2 regions of the Solibacillus sp. FSL W8-0474 genome follow, and region 2 is predicted to be linked to the other one. Evidence: riboswitches for the same ligand, from Rfam matches in the RefSeq annotation. Region 2 holds a riboswitch; the other holds the start of a gene.

Region 1 (8,261 bases), 780 kb from region 2:
TCAGCCCGCTCTATAGCGGAGATTCAATTCGTGGTGCAGTCGCTGTTATACGAGATAAAACAGAGGAAACAAAGCTAGAAAAGCTGAAATCGGATTTCATTGCCAATGTTTCACATGAGTTGCGAACACCGATAGCGATGCTGCAAGGCTATTCAGAAGCTATTATAGATGGTGTTGTCACAACAGAAGAGGAACGCACTGATATGATTCGCATTATTTATGATGAGTCCCAACGGATGAGCCGACTCGTTACGGATTTATTGGATTTGGCACGAATGGAGTCAGGTCATATGAGTCTTTATAAAGATGACGTCCCATTAGTGTCGGTAATCGAACGTATGACGCATAAGTTTGATCAGACAGCTAAAGAAAATCATGTACATCTTCTTTTTGAAACTGACTTTTCGGAGGATGCGCTTATCCCGATTGATGAAGACCGAATTGAGCAAGTGTTAACGAATTTAATCGATAATGCAATCCGTCATACACCGGCTGAAGGCTCAGTTACAGTATCGATAACAAATGAACAGAAATTTGCTAAGGTTCAAGTGAGCGACACTGGCCAAGGTATACCACAAGATGACTTACCATACGTATTTGAACGTTTTTATAAAGCGGATAAAGCACGGACGCGTTCAAAAGGTGGAACAGGCTTAGGGTTAGCAATAACAAAAAATATAGTAGAAGCACATAACGGTACGATTTCTGTAGATAGTGTGGAACAGCAAGGAACAATCTTTACATTTTATTTACCACTAACTTAAGAAATTGTAGTAGGAAAAGTTTATCATTTTGTTCTCAAAGTGATAAACTTTTATTTTTAACAAGCTATTCATATAATATTACAGGGTATTGTAACTTTTACTGTTTGAAAACGACAAATTATTAGAACGGAGGTGGGATGGGTGCAACAGTCCATATTCCATCGATTATACGATATGTATCATCAGGATGTTTTTAATTTTCTGTTTTATTTAGTAAAAAATCGTACAGCGGCGGAGGATCTTTCCCATGAAGTGTATGTACGTGTACTGAAATCGTATGAACGCTTTGAAGGAAAAAGCTCTGAAAAAACGTGGCTTTTCTCAATTGCAAAAAATGTGGCAATTGACTATTTCAGAAAGAAACAGGTTCGGGATAAGCATGCATTTACCGCATTTGATTGGGAAACAGAGCAGCTTGTAAGCTCTGTCCCTTCACCAGAACAGTCAATGGAACTAAACGATGAACTAAGCCGATTACTGCTAGCATTGGAACGATGCTCGGGAGATCAGAAGATGGTGATTATTATGCGCTATCTTCAGGAACTTTCAATACAGGAAACGGCTGATATATTAGGATGGACCCCAGGTAAGGTAAAAACGACGCAGCACCGGGCATTAAAAAATTTAAGACAGTTATTGGAAGCTCAAGATGGAAAGGAGGCGAATTCATTATGAAAAAGGAGCGTTGGGATGAGGAGAACCTGGAGCAACTTCTAAAACAGGCCCCAAAAGTAACCGATCATCGGACAAAGGATGAAATATTTAATCGTTTAAAGGATGAAGGAGCATTTAGTGAAGAGCCGCCTCAAATACAACAGCCTACTCAAAAAGGGATTCGCTGGGCGCCGCTTCTAGTATCTATCGCTTCCTTATTTATTATAGTTTTGATTGGTGCACAGTTTTTAGGAAATGATCAGTCTATCTCTATGGAAAATACATTTGATATGGCGACTACAGAATCGGAAGAAAGTGCCAAAATGAGTAGGGCTGGAGATGCAACTTCAAAAAGTGAATCCGCGACAATTTCCAACTTTTCAATGGATACACAAGGACAACAAACTTTAATTTATGAAAGCCAGCTTGAAGGAGTGACATTATTCAAAATTGGTCTTGCTGGGGACGATGCAGAAAGTGTTCCTGTGAGTATTTTAATTCCTAATGAAGTTGTTGTTGATAAGCTTGGCACGGATAAACCGACAGCATTGGAGCTTTATAAAACGTTTAGTCCATTGCTGGATGAGCAAATGCTTGGATTTAATGAGTATCATCCGTTAAAAGGCGAATTGCGTGAAGAAGGAAATAAACTTATTCACACATTACCCGAGGACCACGGATATGACACAAGTTCGGCTACATTATCGAATTATTTCGGTTCCCTTGTAGATACATTTGGCAATTCGTATGAAGAAGTACAAATTGAAGATACTAATGGAAAAATCGCTTATTTTGATCATGTTGGCGAAATGGGGCAGTCAATACCATTGAAAAGTGAACAAACACAATATAATTATTTTATGTATCAAATGAGGGATGGGGCAGTTTATTTAAGTCCTAACTTCCGAATGACCTTTCCAAACGTAACGGATGCGATAAATAATATGACAACTGAAGCCAATGATATATATCGAACAGTCATTTTACCTGGAGTTTCGTTGACAGTAGAAGATGAAGGGGAAATTGTAACAGTAACATTCGACCAAGCGCTTGATTTAGAACAATATGATCCCGCTCAAGTGATGCGTATGATCGAAGGGTTATTATTAACAGCTGCTAGTTTCGATAAACAAATTAAATTTGAACAAATTGTGCAAGAAAATTGGAGTGGTTTTGACTTTACGAAGCCTTTGGAGAAGCCAGTTGCGGGAAATATCCTATTCTATAATTTTTAAACAATTCAAATAAATTTACTCGGAATTGTAAGCAATGGTCTTTACAATTCCGTTTTTATATATATAATAGAAATTGTAACAAGTATTTTGTTGCATAATTTCATATTGATTCATCTTCGGGGCAGGGTGTAATTCCCGACCGGCGGTAATTAAAGTTGTAACCTCTGACCATTAACTTGGAGGACGTTACAGAAAACTTTTCGAGCCCGCGAGCCACTTTTGTGTGCAGGATTTGGTGTGATTCCAAAGCCGACAGTATAGTCTGGATGGGAGAAGGTGAAGGTACGGTCGTCATTTTATGAAAATGTCGTGCTTTGTAGTACCATTAATAATTTCCTTAATTATGAGCGAAATATCTTTCGTATACATAAATTTAAGGGAAGTCACTACAAATGTATGAGTAGACTTTATTTAAGTGTGCCTATTTCTCCCTTATGCTCTTTTTTGCATAAGGGTTTTTTCATGAATGATTTGATACGTCCTTTCTTCTTGCGAGATGGAATCAGCAAAGAGGAGAGATTTCTATGCAAAAGAGAACTTTGAAGTTACGATCATTTGTAACTATCGCAATGCTAAGTGGGATTTCGTTCATTTTAATGTTACTGAACTTCCCATTACCTTGGTTTCCTGTATTTTTGCAGATTGATTTTAGTGATGTACCTGCATTAATAGCGGCGATTACAATGGGACCTGTCGCGGGCATTCTTGTTGAATTGGTAAAGAATGTACTTGATTGGATTTATACAGGGGCGCCAGAAGGAATTCCGGTTGGTCACATGGCAAACTTTGCAACAGGCGTATTATTCATTTTACCAGCTTACTATATTTATAAAAAATTCCCTTCCGCAAAAGGGTTGATTTCAGGCTTAGTCGTTTCAACAGTAGTAATGTCGTTGGGAATGGCTATATTAAACTACGTAGCGTTCCTGCCGATGTATACGTATCTACTAGGCTTTGAATATGATATGTATGAAACAATAGTATTGGGTATTTTACCATTTAATATTGTTAAAGGAATTATGATGCTAGTTGTCGTGACGATGATTTACCGTTCAATGCGTGTATGGATTGAACAACAGCGCAGACAATATTTAGCTTAACTTAATATACAGCGAGGAGTTATGTCATGAACAGTTGATTTTATGACATAACTCCTTTCTATTTGTTGATAGATTGTTAGGCTATGTGTCTAAAGTTATATGGAAATAATTATTGCTATTGAATTCAAAGTAATTCACTGTTATCATAATGTACATTGTTGTGAAAAATCGGGCTATTTCGTCAAAAGACCAACATGATATGACTTCTTTAGGAGAGATGACGATGGAGAAAAAAATACCATTTTCAACATACGCAGTTATTGGCACAATGCTGTTCGGTATGTTTTTTGGTGCGGGAAATTTAATCTTCCCGATTCAAATGGGACAATTAGCAGGTACGAATTATTGGCTTGCATTAATTGGTTTTCTAATAACGGCAATAGGGTTGCCGTTTTTAGGTATTCTTGCAATTGGTTTATCTGGAAGCAATGGATTGCGTGATTTAGCAAGTAAAGTACACCCGGTATTTGGTTTGCTATTTGCATTGGCATTGTATTTAACGATTGGACCGTTTTTTGCCATTCCGCGTACTGCTACGGTACCTTTTGTAGTTGGTTTCGAACCTTTTATCGATCCATCACAAATCACATTATGGCTTGCAGTGTTTAGTTTTGTATTTTTTGCTATCGTATTTTACTTTTCATTAAATCCAGCGAAAATTATGGATATTATCGGCAAATATTTAACGCCGGCATTTTTAGTTTTTCTGTTTGTATTAATCGGAATTAGTTTATTTTCGCCGATGGGTAATTTTGTCGAGCCTGCTGGGGCATATATAAATGAAGCGTTTATGACAGGGTTTAAAGAAGGTTACAATACGATGGATGCACTTGCTTCACTAGCATTCGGTATTGTTGTGATACATGCCATTAAACGAACGGGTATTACCGATAAAAAGGAAATTGCAAAAGCGACTTGGAAATCAGGTATCTTTGCAATGGCTCTTATGATGCTAATTTACGGTCTCATTACTTATATGGGTTCATCGAGTGTAACGGCGATAGGAACTTATGAGAATGGCGGTCAAATTTTTGCAGCTGTAGCAGATTATTACTTTGGCTCGTACGGAGCGGTTTTATTAGCTATTATTATTGTACTTGCCTGCCTCAAAACAAGTATTGGGCTGATTACGTCATGTAGCGAATTTTTCCATGAAGTATTTCCAAAAGTGAGCTATAAAGCATTTGTTGTATTGTTATGTATTGTATCGTTTGTGATAGCAAATGTCGGATTAACAAATATAATTACATATGCAGTACCGGTGTTAATGTTCTTATATCCTTTGGCAATTGTCTTAATTATTTTAGCGCTTTTCGGACCGTTGTTTGGTTATAAACAATCAGTTTTTGCGACAGCTATTTTATTTACATTCTTTATTAGTGTTATCGATGGCTATAATGCATTGATCAATAATGTCCCAGCATTTGAAATGAATGCTTTAACAACAATTTCTGAAATTTATGCACATTATTTGCCGTTCTATTCGATAGGGTTGGGATGGATCGTACCTGCAGTTATTGGGGTAGTGATTGGTTTATGCATTCCGGGTACCGACAAAAGTAATGCTGTAGGTAATCAATAACATGAATCAAAAAAAGGATGAATTGAAAGCATATGCTTTTAATTCATCCTTTTACTTATCTATATTAATGGATGTTTCGCTTTTGGAATGTCCCGCCACTTACTTCGACTACTTCATAAACAGTAACGAAAGCTTTAGGATCGACCTCACGAATGATGGCCTTTATTTTACTTTCTTCCATACGGTTAATGACACAAGTGATTTCTCTAAACTCCTGGTTTGAGTATGCGCCATACACTGTATTGAAAGTAGCGCTTCGGCCTAAACGATCGCGAATTGTTTCGACCATTTCGTTTGGCTCGCTTGTAATAATTTTATAAGTTTTCGAACCGCTTAATCCTTCTTCAACGATAATAATTACTTTTGATGCAATGTAGTATGCGATTGCAGATAATAATGCTCCTTTAAAACCGAATACAAATGAAACGATGATAAATACGAAGAAGTTCAAAAATAAAATTAAATCGCTTGTTCCGAATGGCAGCTTTCTTGATAGCAGTACAGCTAGCATATCAATTCCATCCAATGCACCACCATTACGAAGTGCTAGACCCATACCAATACCTAAAATAATACCACCGACAACGGTAATTAACAGTGCATCACCTTCTATTATTGTTGGAACATGATGCATAAGTGAAGTCCCGATTGCCAAAGAGGCGATACCGATAACTGAATTGATCGCAAAACTTTTTCCAATTTGTTTATACCCAAGATAAATAAAAGGGATATTGAGTAATGCAATTAGCATCCCCAATGTTAATGGAGTTGTTTGTGAGATGACGATACTAATTCCGGTAATCCCGCCATCCGATACATTATTTGGAATTAAAACGGCTTCCAATCCGTAAGCGGCGATAAAACCACCTAAAATAACTATAATTTTTTGCCCGATGGACTTTGCAATATTTGGTTTAGACTTTGACATAAACTTCCTCCTCGATCCTCATGCTTAGTATTATACATGAATGTAACCAACATGACGTTTGAAGTTAACAATAACAATAAGTTTAATTAAAAAAAGAGTAAATTATGTAAATAGTGGCGTAATTAATTTGAAAAGTATCCTGTAGCGAACTTTCTGTACCAGAATTCCTTATTTGTTTATAAATCTAACATGCCATGTATATAAAGACGTTAAAATCGTTCGAATTATGCGATTAAAACGTTCTAATATTTGTATGTTAGTTTTTATAACATTGAATTGACAAAGTACCTTACATTGATTTAAAGTTAAATCAAGAAAGGGAGGCGATAGGATGAGTCGAGAATTTCGAAGAGCGATGCCGTTATTGCCGATTAGCATGGTTATGCAACTAACCGACTTAACGGCAAGACAAATCCGTTACTATGAAGAACATGAACTAATCGTCCCTGCCAGATCAGAAGGAAATAGGAGAATGTTTTCTTTAGATGATATTGATGCCCTATTAGAGATAAGAGAGTTACTTGACCAGGGTATTAATATGGCAGGTATAAAAAAGGTATTTGCCATGCGGACGAAGGAATATGTTACGAATACTGACATTGTACGAATGTCCGATACAGAACTTAGGGCAATACTTCGTGAAGAAATGCAACAAGCTCAGCGTATGCAAAAAACTTCGCTACGACAAGGTGACTTATCGCGTTTCTTTCAATTCTAAAAAAAGATAAAAACATAATTTGGGGAGTGTTGAATGATGACAAATACAGTTATTAATAAAGCGGGCAAAGCAACTAAAGAGAGTATCAAAAAAATTGTGGCTGACAAAAATGTGAAATTCATCCGTCTACAATTTACGGATATTTTAGGTACAATTAAAAATGTTGAAATTCCAGTAAGTCAATTAGATAAAGCTTTAGATAATAAAATGATGTTTGATGGATCTTCAATTGAAGGATTCGTTCGCATAGAAGAATCTGACATGTATTTACGTCCTGATTTAGATACATTCATGATTTTCCCTTGGACGGCTGAAAAAGGTAAAGTAGCACGTTTGATTTGCGACATCGCACGACCAGATGGCTCACCTTTTGAGGGAGATCCCCGTTCAAACTTAAAACGTATGTTAAAAGAAATGGAAGAGCTTGGTTTCACAGGCTTTAACTTAGGGCCAGAACCAGAATTCTTCTTGTTTAAATTAGATGAAAAAGGCAATCCAACATTAGAACTTAATGATGACGGGGGTTATTTCGACTTAGCGCCAACTGACTTAGGTGAAAACTGCCGCCGTGATATTGTACTGGAGCTTGAAGAAATGGGCTTTGAAGTAGAAGCATCTCACCATGAGGTAGCTCCTGGTCAGCACGAAATCGACTTTAAATATGCTAACGCAATTGAAGCATGTGATAACATCCAAACGTTCAAATTAGTCGTAAAAACAATTGCACGTAAACATGGTTTACATGCAACATTTATGCCAAAACCATTATTTGGTGTGAACGGTTCAGGGATGCACTTCAACTTATCGTTATTCCAAGGCGACAAAAACGCGTTCTGGGATGAAGGGGCAGACCTACAGTTATCAAAAACGGCTAAACATTTCTTAGCGGGTGTATTAAAGCATGTTCAAGGTTTCACAGCAGTAACTAATCCAACAGTAAACTCATACAAACGTTTAGTTCCTGGATATGAAGCACCTTGTTATGTGGCATGGTCACCGAAAAACCGTTCACCATTAGTACGTATTCCAGAATCTCGTGGTCTATCAACTCGTATTGAACTACGCTCAGTAGATCCATCAGCAAACCCATACTTAGCAATGGCAGTAATTTTAGCAGCAGGTTTAGATGGTGTGAAAAATGAAATCGAGCCACCAGCACCAGTAGACCGCAACATATATGTAATGAATGCAGAGGAGCGTGCAGCAAACGGCATTGATAGCTTACCAGGTTCTTTAGATGCAGCATTAGCAACTTTAGCTAAAGATGAAGTAATTATTAA
Region 2 (8,261 bases):
TACACGCTCATTACAACCTGAAAGGATTAAGACAAAATAGAATAATGGAATCAAACTCAGATATTTTAACTTCTTCACTGATACTAAATCCCCCTATCAATTGGACGCTTTTTCAACCTAACCTGCTTAGTTTAAGTTCACTTATTCACAAGACCCTCTATATATTAACATAAATATCCAGTTTTTCTTATTAGGCGTTATTCAAGATAATGGCCCGTTTGTGGAATAAGAAAATTGTAATCCTTACAGATTAATTATCAATCTTTATTAAAGACCACACTAAAATTCATGCAATATGTCACCTGCTCGGAATAAAATAACTCACAATAATAGAGGCGCCCTTACTAATAAAGTGTATAATTGAATTATTAGAATTCTTCAATACTAGGTGATAATATAATGAATTTCCCACGACTTTCTCAAATACGTTTCCCAAAATTAATATTACACTCCTTGCTATTAGTCAGCGTTTTGACACTAATATCTATAATTAGCCAAGACATAATTAGGTGGATATTTAAAATAAATTTTTCTTCGATAAATGGAATTGCTAGTTTCTTAGTAATGATTTGGATTTTCTTTGCTATTCAGAATAAAAAATATCAGAAAGATTAAATGGGTATAACATTCTGATTTTGCGAAAAGTTGTATAGGAGGTGTGTTATGAATAAAAAAATGGGGATTTTTATATTTGTATCCTTCTGTTTTTTAATATGGTTATACTTTGCCATATATGAATCCTCAATCGATAACTGGTGGACAGTACTTGAAATAACACAGGAGACTGATCATATTGTGGATATCGAGGTGTCATTAGTAAAGGTGTTGATCGGGACGATTATATTTACTATCAGTGGTTTCCTAATCAATTTATTGTTGTCTAAGCTTCCAATAAAAGATTGATAAAGCATACAGAATCATTCTAAATAACGTTTACAAATCAAATTTGCGTATACGGCAGGAATGTTAATCGATACGGTAATATTACGTTGAAGAAAACGGCTGATTAAACTTCAGCCGCTTTGAACTATTATTTCGCTAATTTTAAAGCAATATCCGCTTTTTCCAGATCATGCTCCATCTGCTCTTGTAAATCATAGGCATGATACATTTCATTTTTAATCATATACTGCGCAATTTTATCATGTGTGTCAATCGCATTATCAAGCTCACGGCGTAATAGTTTTTTTACAGAAGGTGTCGCAGTTTCTGTAATAGCTACTGCTAAACTTCTGACAGCAGCTTTCGATGTAAGTAGTAAATCTGTCGCAATTGCCATATCATCAATGATTGATACATTTAGCTCTTCAGTTTGAGTTTCTGATTTTTTTGTCGCCATTTTTTTCACCTCACGTATTATTTACTTGCGTCAGCAAGCACTTTTTTTAAATCCTTAATCGCCTTAACCGAAAGTTCTAAGTCTTCTTCAAGAATTTCCTTTAATTTTGCATCCTGCACAAAATCAACAAACATTTTCCCTTTTGTCACACAATTCGTTTTAAAAATCAGTACTTCATGGACTTCAAGTTGCTCATGTAAAGCTAGTTCCTTTTTAGCGGCCATTATAATACCTCCTCTTCCATAAGTGTTCACAGTTATTTACCCAACTGGCAAAAAAATAATCACAATGGATTGATGAAGCTATGTAAGAAATGCATAAAAGGAAAAAGGGCTTTTCGAAAATTTGAATGAATCTTTTCCGAAAAGCCCTTTATTTATGAAATTAAAACATCTTATTTAAATTCGCCATTTCTATAGCAGACATCGCACTGTCATAGCCTTTATTCCCCGCTTTTGTCCCTGCGCGCTCAATCGCCTGCTCAATATTTTCAGTTGTGACAATGCCGAAAATAACCGGTACCCCTGTATCCAAGCCCGCTTTTGCAATTCCTTTAGCTGCTTCATTGCATACATAATCATAATGTGTTGTAGATCCGCGAATGACAGTTCCTAATCCGATAACTGCATCATAACTATTGGTTTCAGCCATTTTTTTCGCTACAAACGGTACTTCAAATGCACCCGGTACCCATGCAGTATCAATATTATCTTCATTTACACCGTGTCTTTTTAATCCATCAATTGCACCGCTTAATAATTTATCATTAATAAATTCATTGAACCGGCCGACAACGATTCCGATTTTTAAATCTGTACCTACTAATTGCGCTTCAAATGTTTTACCCATTTCATATGCTCCTTCTTATACCAACATTGTGTTTATTTTTATATATTGAACTAAATCTTCTATCGTAATAAATTTCAGCTGATGTTTTAGTGCGAGTTTTTCAAGCTGTGGCATCCGCGCCATTGAACCATCTTCATTCATAATTTCACAGATGACCGCCGCTTCCATCGACCCGCATAATTTGGCAAGATCTACCCCTGCCTCTGTATGACCACGGCGCTCTATGACGCCTCCTTGTTTTGCAATGAGTGGAAAAACATGTCCAGGACGATGGAAATGTTCTGGCTTCGCTGCTGGATCAAGTAATGCCAAGATCGTTGCTGAACGTTCAAATGCACTAATTCCTGTCGTTGTTTGAATATGATCGATACTAATCGTAAAAGCCGTTTGATATGTATCTGTATTACTTTGGACCATTGGATGAAGACATAGTTTTTCAGCGATGGCTGGAGATATAGGTGTACATATTAATCCTCTGCCATGAAGGGCCATAAAGTTAATATTTTCCGGTGTTGCAAATTCGCCCAAAACGAGAAAGTCACCCTCGTTTTCTCGATCTTCATCGTCGGCTACAATAATAATTTCACCATTTTTTAATGCTTGAATTGCTTCGTCTATCGTATTCATCTTTCCCACTCCTTTAAAACCCTGTACGTTGCAGTAAATCCTTTGTAATCGTACTTGCCGTTTGATTTTGTAAATGCTTTTTCACATATTTCCCGATCAAATCTGTTTCAATATTCACAACATCCCCGGCCTTTTTATAGCCCAACACAGTCTGTTCGTACGTATGAGGGATTAAGGAAATGGTAACGAGTGTATCTGTCATATTAAAAATCGTTAAGCTTATGCCATCAACTGTTATAGAACCTTTTTCGATACACTGTGCAACTAAAGTACGGTCCATCGCTAAATCTACATAAACCGCGTTTGCAACAGGTCTTTTCCGCTGTATGATTGCGATACCATCAACATGACCAGATACAATATGTCCGCCAAAACGGCCGTTCGCCAGCATTGCCCGTTCCAAATTGACATGCATACCTACAGTCAATTGTTGCAGGCTTGTTGCTTTAACAGTTTCAGGCATCACATCTGCAAAAAATGAATTGGACGTAAATTTTTTCACCGTTAAACAAACTCCATTCACCGCAATGCTGTCTCCAAGCTTTACATCTTCTAAAATTTTACTTGCACGAATGGCTAATTCCATCGTTTGTGTGGACTGAATAATCTGCTCCACAGTTCCTAACTCTTCAATAATTCCTGTAAACATCCTACTCACCTCTTTTAAAAGTAAAAAAAGAACCCCGATTGAATTCGGAGTTCGATGAGAGGGAAATTTAGCAGCATCAAATAAGCCTTTTGAACACAAATTTCAAAAAACGCATGACATTGCTTCCTTCTCCCATCCAGACTATACTGTCGGCTTTGGACTTGCACCAAATCCTGCACACAAAAAGCGGCTCACGGGCTTAGAGATAAACTCATCACCGTCGATTGGGAATTTCACCCGACCCCGAAGGAAATTCATATAAAATTTTCAATAAAAAAATCCCATCACTTGGCGCGACGGGAAAAGTGTATAGCAAAAAATCACATTTCAAATCAAATTTTTAAAAATGCGTTGCTATTCCTTCTCCCATCCAGACTATACTGTCGGCTTTGGACTTGCACCAAATCCTGCACGCAAAAAGCGGCTCACGGGCTTAGAGATAAACTCATCACCGTCGATTGGGAATTTCACCCGACCCCGAAGGAAATTATTTTATTTGAAAATTATTGTAACATAGATTATTTAGAATACTAATAGTCATTTCGGACCTTCTTGCTTCCATAAGCCTCATTCCATATACCTCTACTAACTTGTTATTCCGTTAATAAAAATGAAACTTTTAAGGTGGGCATCCGTATATAAAAATATCCAGAATATTTTAAAAACTAGGAAAAGAAAAGGTGTCTATAATGAAAAATATTGTCAACATAGCATATTCGTATCATAACTCAAATAAAGGCATAACAAGGATATGGACTACTTTACCGATGGATCACCCTGGCGTGACTTGTACTCATTCCCCTGAAGAAAAAGTAATTGATGACGGAAACAATGAACTCTTTTATTTTACTTTAAAGGAAAATGAACAATTTCAAATGAACTATTCCGTCGATACGTATAAACAAAGTGAACAAAAAATGCTTACGGATAAAGAAAAGGCATTTTATTTGCGCAGCGGCACACTTGTTGTTGTGGATGAACAGATGAGAAATTTAGCACATGAAATAACGGCTGGCGCTGTAACGACAATGGAAAAAGCAAAGGCCATTTTCCATTATGTAGTCAATCATTTTAAATATATGTACCCGCCTAAGGGGAGAGGCATCAAGTCTTTTTTAGAGGCGAAGCAAGGTGATTGTGGCGAGTATGCTTTTATGTTTTCTTCCCTTTGCCGTTCTATTGGTATCCCGTGCAGATCCCTTGTAGGCAGTTGGGCAAACAGCAAGATGAATGCACATGTGTGGAACGAATTTTTTGATGAACAAACGGGCTGGATTCCAGTCGATTGCAGCATGGCCTATATTCAAAAGAAGAAAAAAACCCAATTTTTATTCAGTAATGTCCGAACATTAAAATGGACCGCATATTTCGGGCAATTAGAACAGCAGCGAGTTGTTTTTTCCTATGATGCAGAGCTGTATCTTTCCCCTAAATATAATGATCTGGATAAACAAACTATAGTCGATTCGAAATATCCTCCCATTGTGCCTTTTCAAATTGACGGTCAGCCTTTTTATTGGGGCTACGAGGCAGTAGAAGGATGTGTACCATACATGCAGCCGATCTACGTGCGGTTTGACCAGGAGAATTTATCGATAAAACCTAATAAAAATCAGCATAATTATTTAGGTCAATGGAAAATTACAGAAACCGGCGCTCTAGGGTTCTTTTCAAAATTAAAAAGCTTTTCCTATTTCGTTTTCTTTATTTCTATTATATTTAGCTTTCTGTTAAGCAGTCCTTTCTTTTCTGCATTAACAGCTGGTTCGGTTATTGTTATATGTATTTCATTTATAGCCAGAAGAGAAAGAGCCTTATTTTACACGGTTGTTGCACTGTACTTTTTATTGCCTTTAGTCGCTAATTTATCAAAGTTAGTTTAATTGCAGGATTGCAAATAACTCACCTACCTATTTTCTTAATTTTCATTCAATTTCTCAGGAAATAAAATAATCCATTTTATTACAATTAGGTTTATAATTGGTTCATCAGTATAAGTTGGGGATGACAAAATCGAAAAATAATATTTTCTAATTAAGTCCGTTCTGCTACGCTACGGGGAAAACGCGTTGAAGCAAGTGTTTTGACGGCTCACCCTCCGCTCCGCGTCACTCTACTTGGCATAAAGTGAATTTCTGCAAAAATGAAGAGATAAAACATAGCATTACCGCTCTCCGCCGCCTCGCGATAGCGCAAGCGGCTTGATTGGGTGTTTTTTACTTCACTTTATAAAGAGGGCAAAATTTTGGGATTGGTGGGCCTCGCAAACGGCAATAAAGGCAGTGATAAAGACACGTATCACGTGGTTTTAGCGCTGTCTTGCCGTAGCCCACCAATCAATCAAGTGAAATTTTATTAGAAAAGCAACCCCATGTTATGGTGATGGGCCTTATAATTGTAATTACATTTGATATATATGGAGGATTCTATGGCAAAAAAACCACAGTCGAATAAAAATTCTATTCTACTTGAGCTGCTGTTTTATGCGGCTTTACCCTATATTATTTGGAATTTTGGTAGGGAACCTTTAGGGGATTATGTTGCGATGCTGCTTTCCACCGTTCCTGGAATTCTTTATACCCTTTACCGCTTTATTGTGGATAGACAATTTAATATAACGGGATTATTTATTTTAAGCTCGATGCTAATTGGTACAACTGTGGATTTATTATCAGGTTCAGCGCAGCAAATGATTATAAATGGCATTTATTTAAGTCTTTTTTATACTTTTATATACTGTATTCTATTCATCATAAAGCAGCCTTTTTCATTATATATTGCGATAGATTTTGCATATTTGCAGGGCTATGACCGAAAAGACAGCAAAACTTTATTTTTTCAAAAGGGTATTTTCCAATGGTTCCAAATCATCCAAGCGGTGTTTATTATTCGGGGTCTTGTTATGGCAGGGTTAACGGCATTTTTGCTAAATAAATATGGTATTGATGGATATGGGGACATGCTCATCTATAAAAAAGTAGCGGGCTGGATATTTTCCATTATCGTAATGGGACTTTTCTTTAATATTAATAACGTTATACAAAAACATACAAAACAATCTCAGGAAAATAATCAACCAGAGACAAAAAGTTCGGAAGTAGTAACGGAATCAGTATAGCAAAACGAGGAGTGAAGAAATTGAGTCATTCTACAAAGGTAAATGAATGTCCAAAATGCAGTTCGACGGAATTAGGAAAGGGCCAGCACAGTGGTCATAGTGTCATGTCCCCCATCAATAAATTAGGGTTTGGGTCCATTATTGAATACATTATTTGTACAGAGTGCGGATTTATAATTGAAGGCTATGTGAAAAAGCCGGAGCGGTTTAAGGACACGTATTAATCTATAATCAGTCTGATAAGCTCAAAATGTATAACCTCGGTCTAGTTTAGGACGGGGTTATACATTTTCAATTCAATCAAAAACCCACTCAAATAATTTAGCAATCAAGTATAGTGGTGCACCAACGATTATTGCGCCGGCAAAAAAATAACAAATATATTTAAAAATATCAAATATAGCTCCAGCCATATCATCGATAAATTTAAACACTTTCATCCCTCCTTTGAGCAGCTAAATAAGTATTGCTATAAAAAATCATATGCATTCTCTTTATATTCCATTGTTTTTTAAATTCTTCGATTGGAACTTTTCGATTATAGCTCTTGTGTTCACCTTCACTATTCACAAGATGCTTTAAAGACTCTGAAAGGTAAATATACTCCTTGTCGTAGCCTACAACCGGGACAAAATGCAAGTTATTGAAATCTTTATGTACTTTAATAAAAGCTATTACAGGAGTACCTTTACTAACTTCGTATTTTAATGTGTCGATATTCCCTTTATAATAATTTGTTTTAAAGCCCTTTTTTCTTAACACCGTACGAATTCCCTTAGGATATACATTGCCGGCCATCGTTTTACTAGGAAAAAGTGTGTATAACGCTTCCCCATCTGCCTCCATACCAAAATGGCGCAGAATATACGCTGTTGAAAAAGCCGCACATTCCGTATTGTTTTGGAAATCTATCCGATTATTTTGTTGAATCAGATAGTTGGCGGGATAAGCTGTTTTACGTAAAACGGGAATAGGAAATGTCATTAAATATGTATTAATAAGTGTGGATATAACGATCCATAAAATGACTGTATTAACTATAAATATAGTACTTCCCCCTTAGCATAGAGTAAAAAATCCCCGCTACTAGTAGGAGGACTTTGAATTAGTTATATATGACTTCAATCAATTTCTTCATTAAATATTTCGCCTTGATCCCCTTCATGCTGGATGATTAAGCGAGATGTTTTATGAACATAAATAGATCGGTAATTTTCACTATCCGCTTGAATCGTAATGACACGCTTATCATCATTGTCACTTACTGTATTGAAATTATATTGGTCGGCTTCAATTTCTTCAAGGATATACTGGTATTCTGGTAAATTTGCATAATTCCCATGCAGCTCAAATTGCGCTTCAATTACTTCCTTTTCAGCATCGGCGCTATTTCCACATGCAGATAAAATAGTAGCTGCACTAAATACGATTAACATTTTTTTATACATCAAATTCACCCTTTTAAATTCATCTCTGTTTCATACTAACAAACATATATGGTATGTATCTAGGAAAGAGGCTTATATGATTGGACTTTAACGAAAAAAATGTTCATTATTTCGCTATATAATTTGCAAAACTCTTTCCCAAAACCTCAAAATTCGTTCCGGCTCCTCTAGTTCAGAAAAGATCCATTCCTTTTCCTGTTCAAGTAGATGGCACATATAGCGTGCCGCTTC

Evidence for each region. Region 2 has a riboswitch for FMN ahead of ribE (riboflavin synthase). Riboswitches for the same ligand answer to the same signal wherever they lie in the genome.
Region 1: linked by a shared signal. The riboswitch ahead of NYE67_RS06325 (ECF transporter S component) and the one ahead of ribE (riboflavin synthase) in region 2 are both predicted to bind FMN.

The regions. Positions count from the first base shown of each region.
Region 1 is NZ_JBBOQJ010000001.1:1,296,770-1,305,030, forward strand. Features, by position in the region: gene NYE67_RS06310 (ATP-binding protein) at 1-764, shown strand, start outside; gene sigX (RNA polymerase sigma factor SigX) at 906-1,439, shown strand; gene NYE67_RS06320 (hypothetical protein) at 1,436-2,653, shown strand; FMN riboswitch at 2,762-2,935, shown strand; gene NYE67_RS06325 (ECF transporter S component) at 3,178-3,753, shown strand; gene brnQ (branched-chain amino acid transport system II carrier protein) at 3,977-5,335, shown strand; gene NYE67_RS06335 (YitT family protein) at 5,400-6,263, opposite strand; gene NYE67_RS06340 (MerR family transcriptional regulator) at 6,595-6,981, shown strand; gene glnA (type I glutamate--ammonia ligase) at 7,018-8,261, shown strand, end outside.
Region 2 is NZ_JBBOQJ010000001.1:2,077,451-2,085,711, forward strand. Features, by position in the region: gene NYE67_RS10175 (hypothetical protein) at 1-54, opposite strand, end outside; gene NYE67_RS10180 (spore coat protein) at 1,031-1,339, opposite strand; gene NYE67_RS10185 (spore coat protein) at 1,357-1,563, opposite strand; gene ribH (6,7-dimethyl-8-ribityllumazine synthase) at 1,724-2,188, opposite strand; partial or broken gene ribB (3,4-dihydroxy-2-butanone-4-phosphate synthase) at 2,207-2,815, opposite strand; gene ribE (riboflavin synthase) at 2,829-3,464, opposite strand; FMN riboswitch at 3,585-3,719, opposite strand; FMN riboswitch at 3,819-3,953, opposite strand; gene NYE67_RS10205 (transglutaminase-like domain-containing protein) at 4,154-5,347, shown strand; gene NYE67_RS10210 (VC0807 family protein) at 5,893-6,582, shown strand; gene NYE67_RS10215 (transcription initiation factor TFIIIB) at 6,603-6,806, shown strand; gene NYE67_RS10220 (hypothetical protein) at 6,879-7,016, opposite strand; gene NYE67_RS10225 (cysteine peptidase family C39 domain-containing protein) at 7,009-7,566, opposite strand; gene NYE67_RS10230 (hypothetical protein) at 7,704-8,030, opposite strand; gene NYE67_RS10235 (nucleotidyltransferase domain-containing protein) at 8,145-8,261, opposite strand, start outside.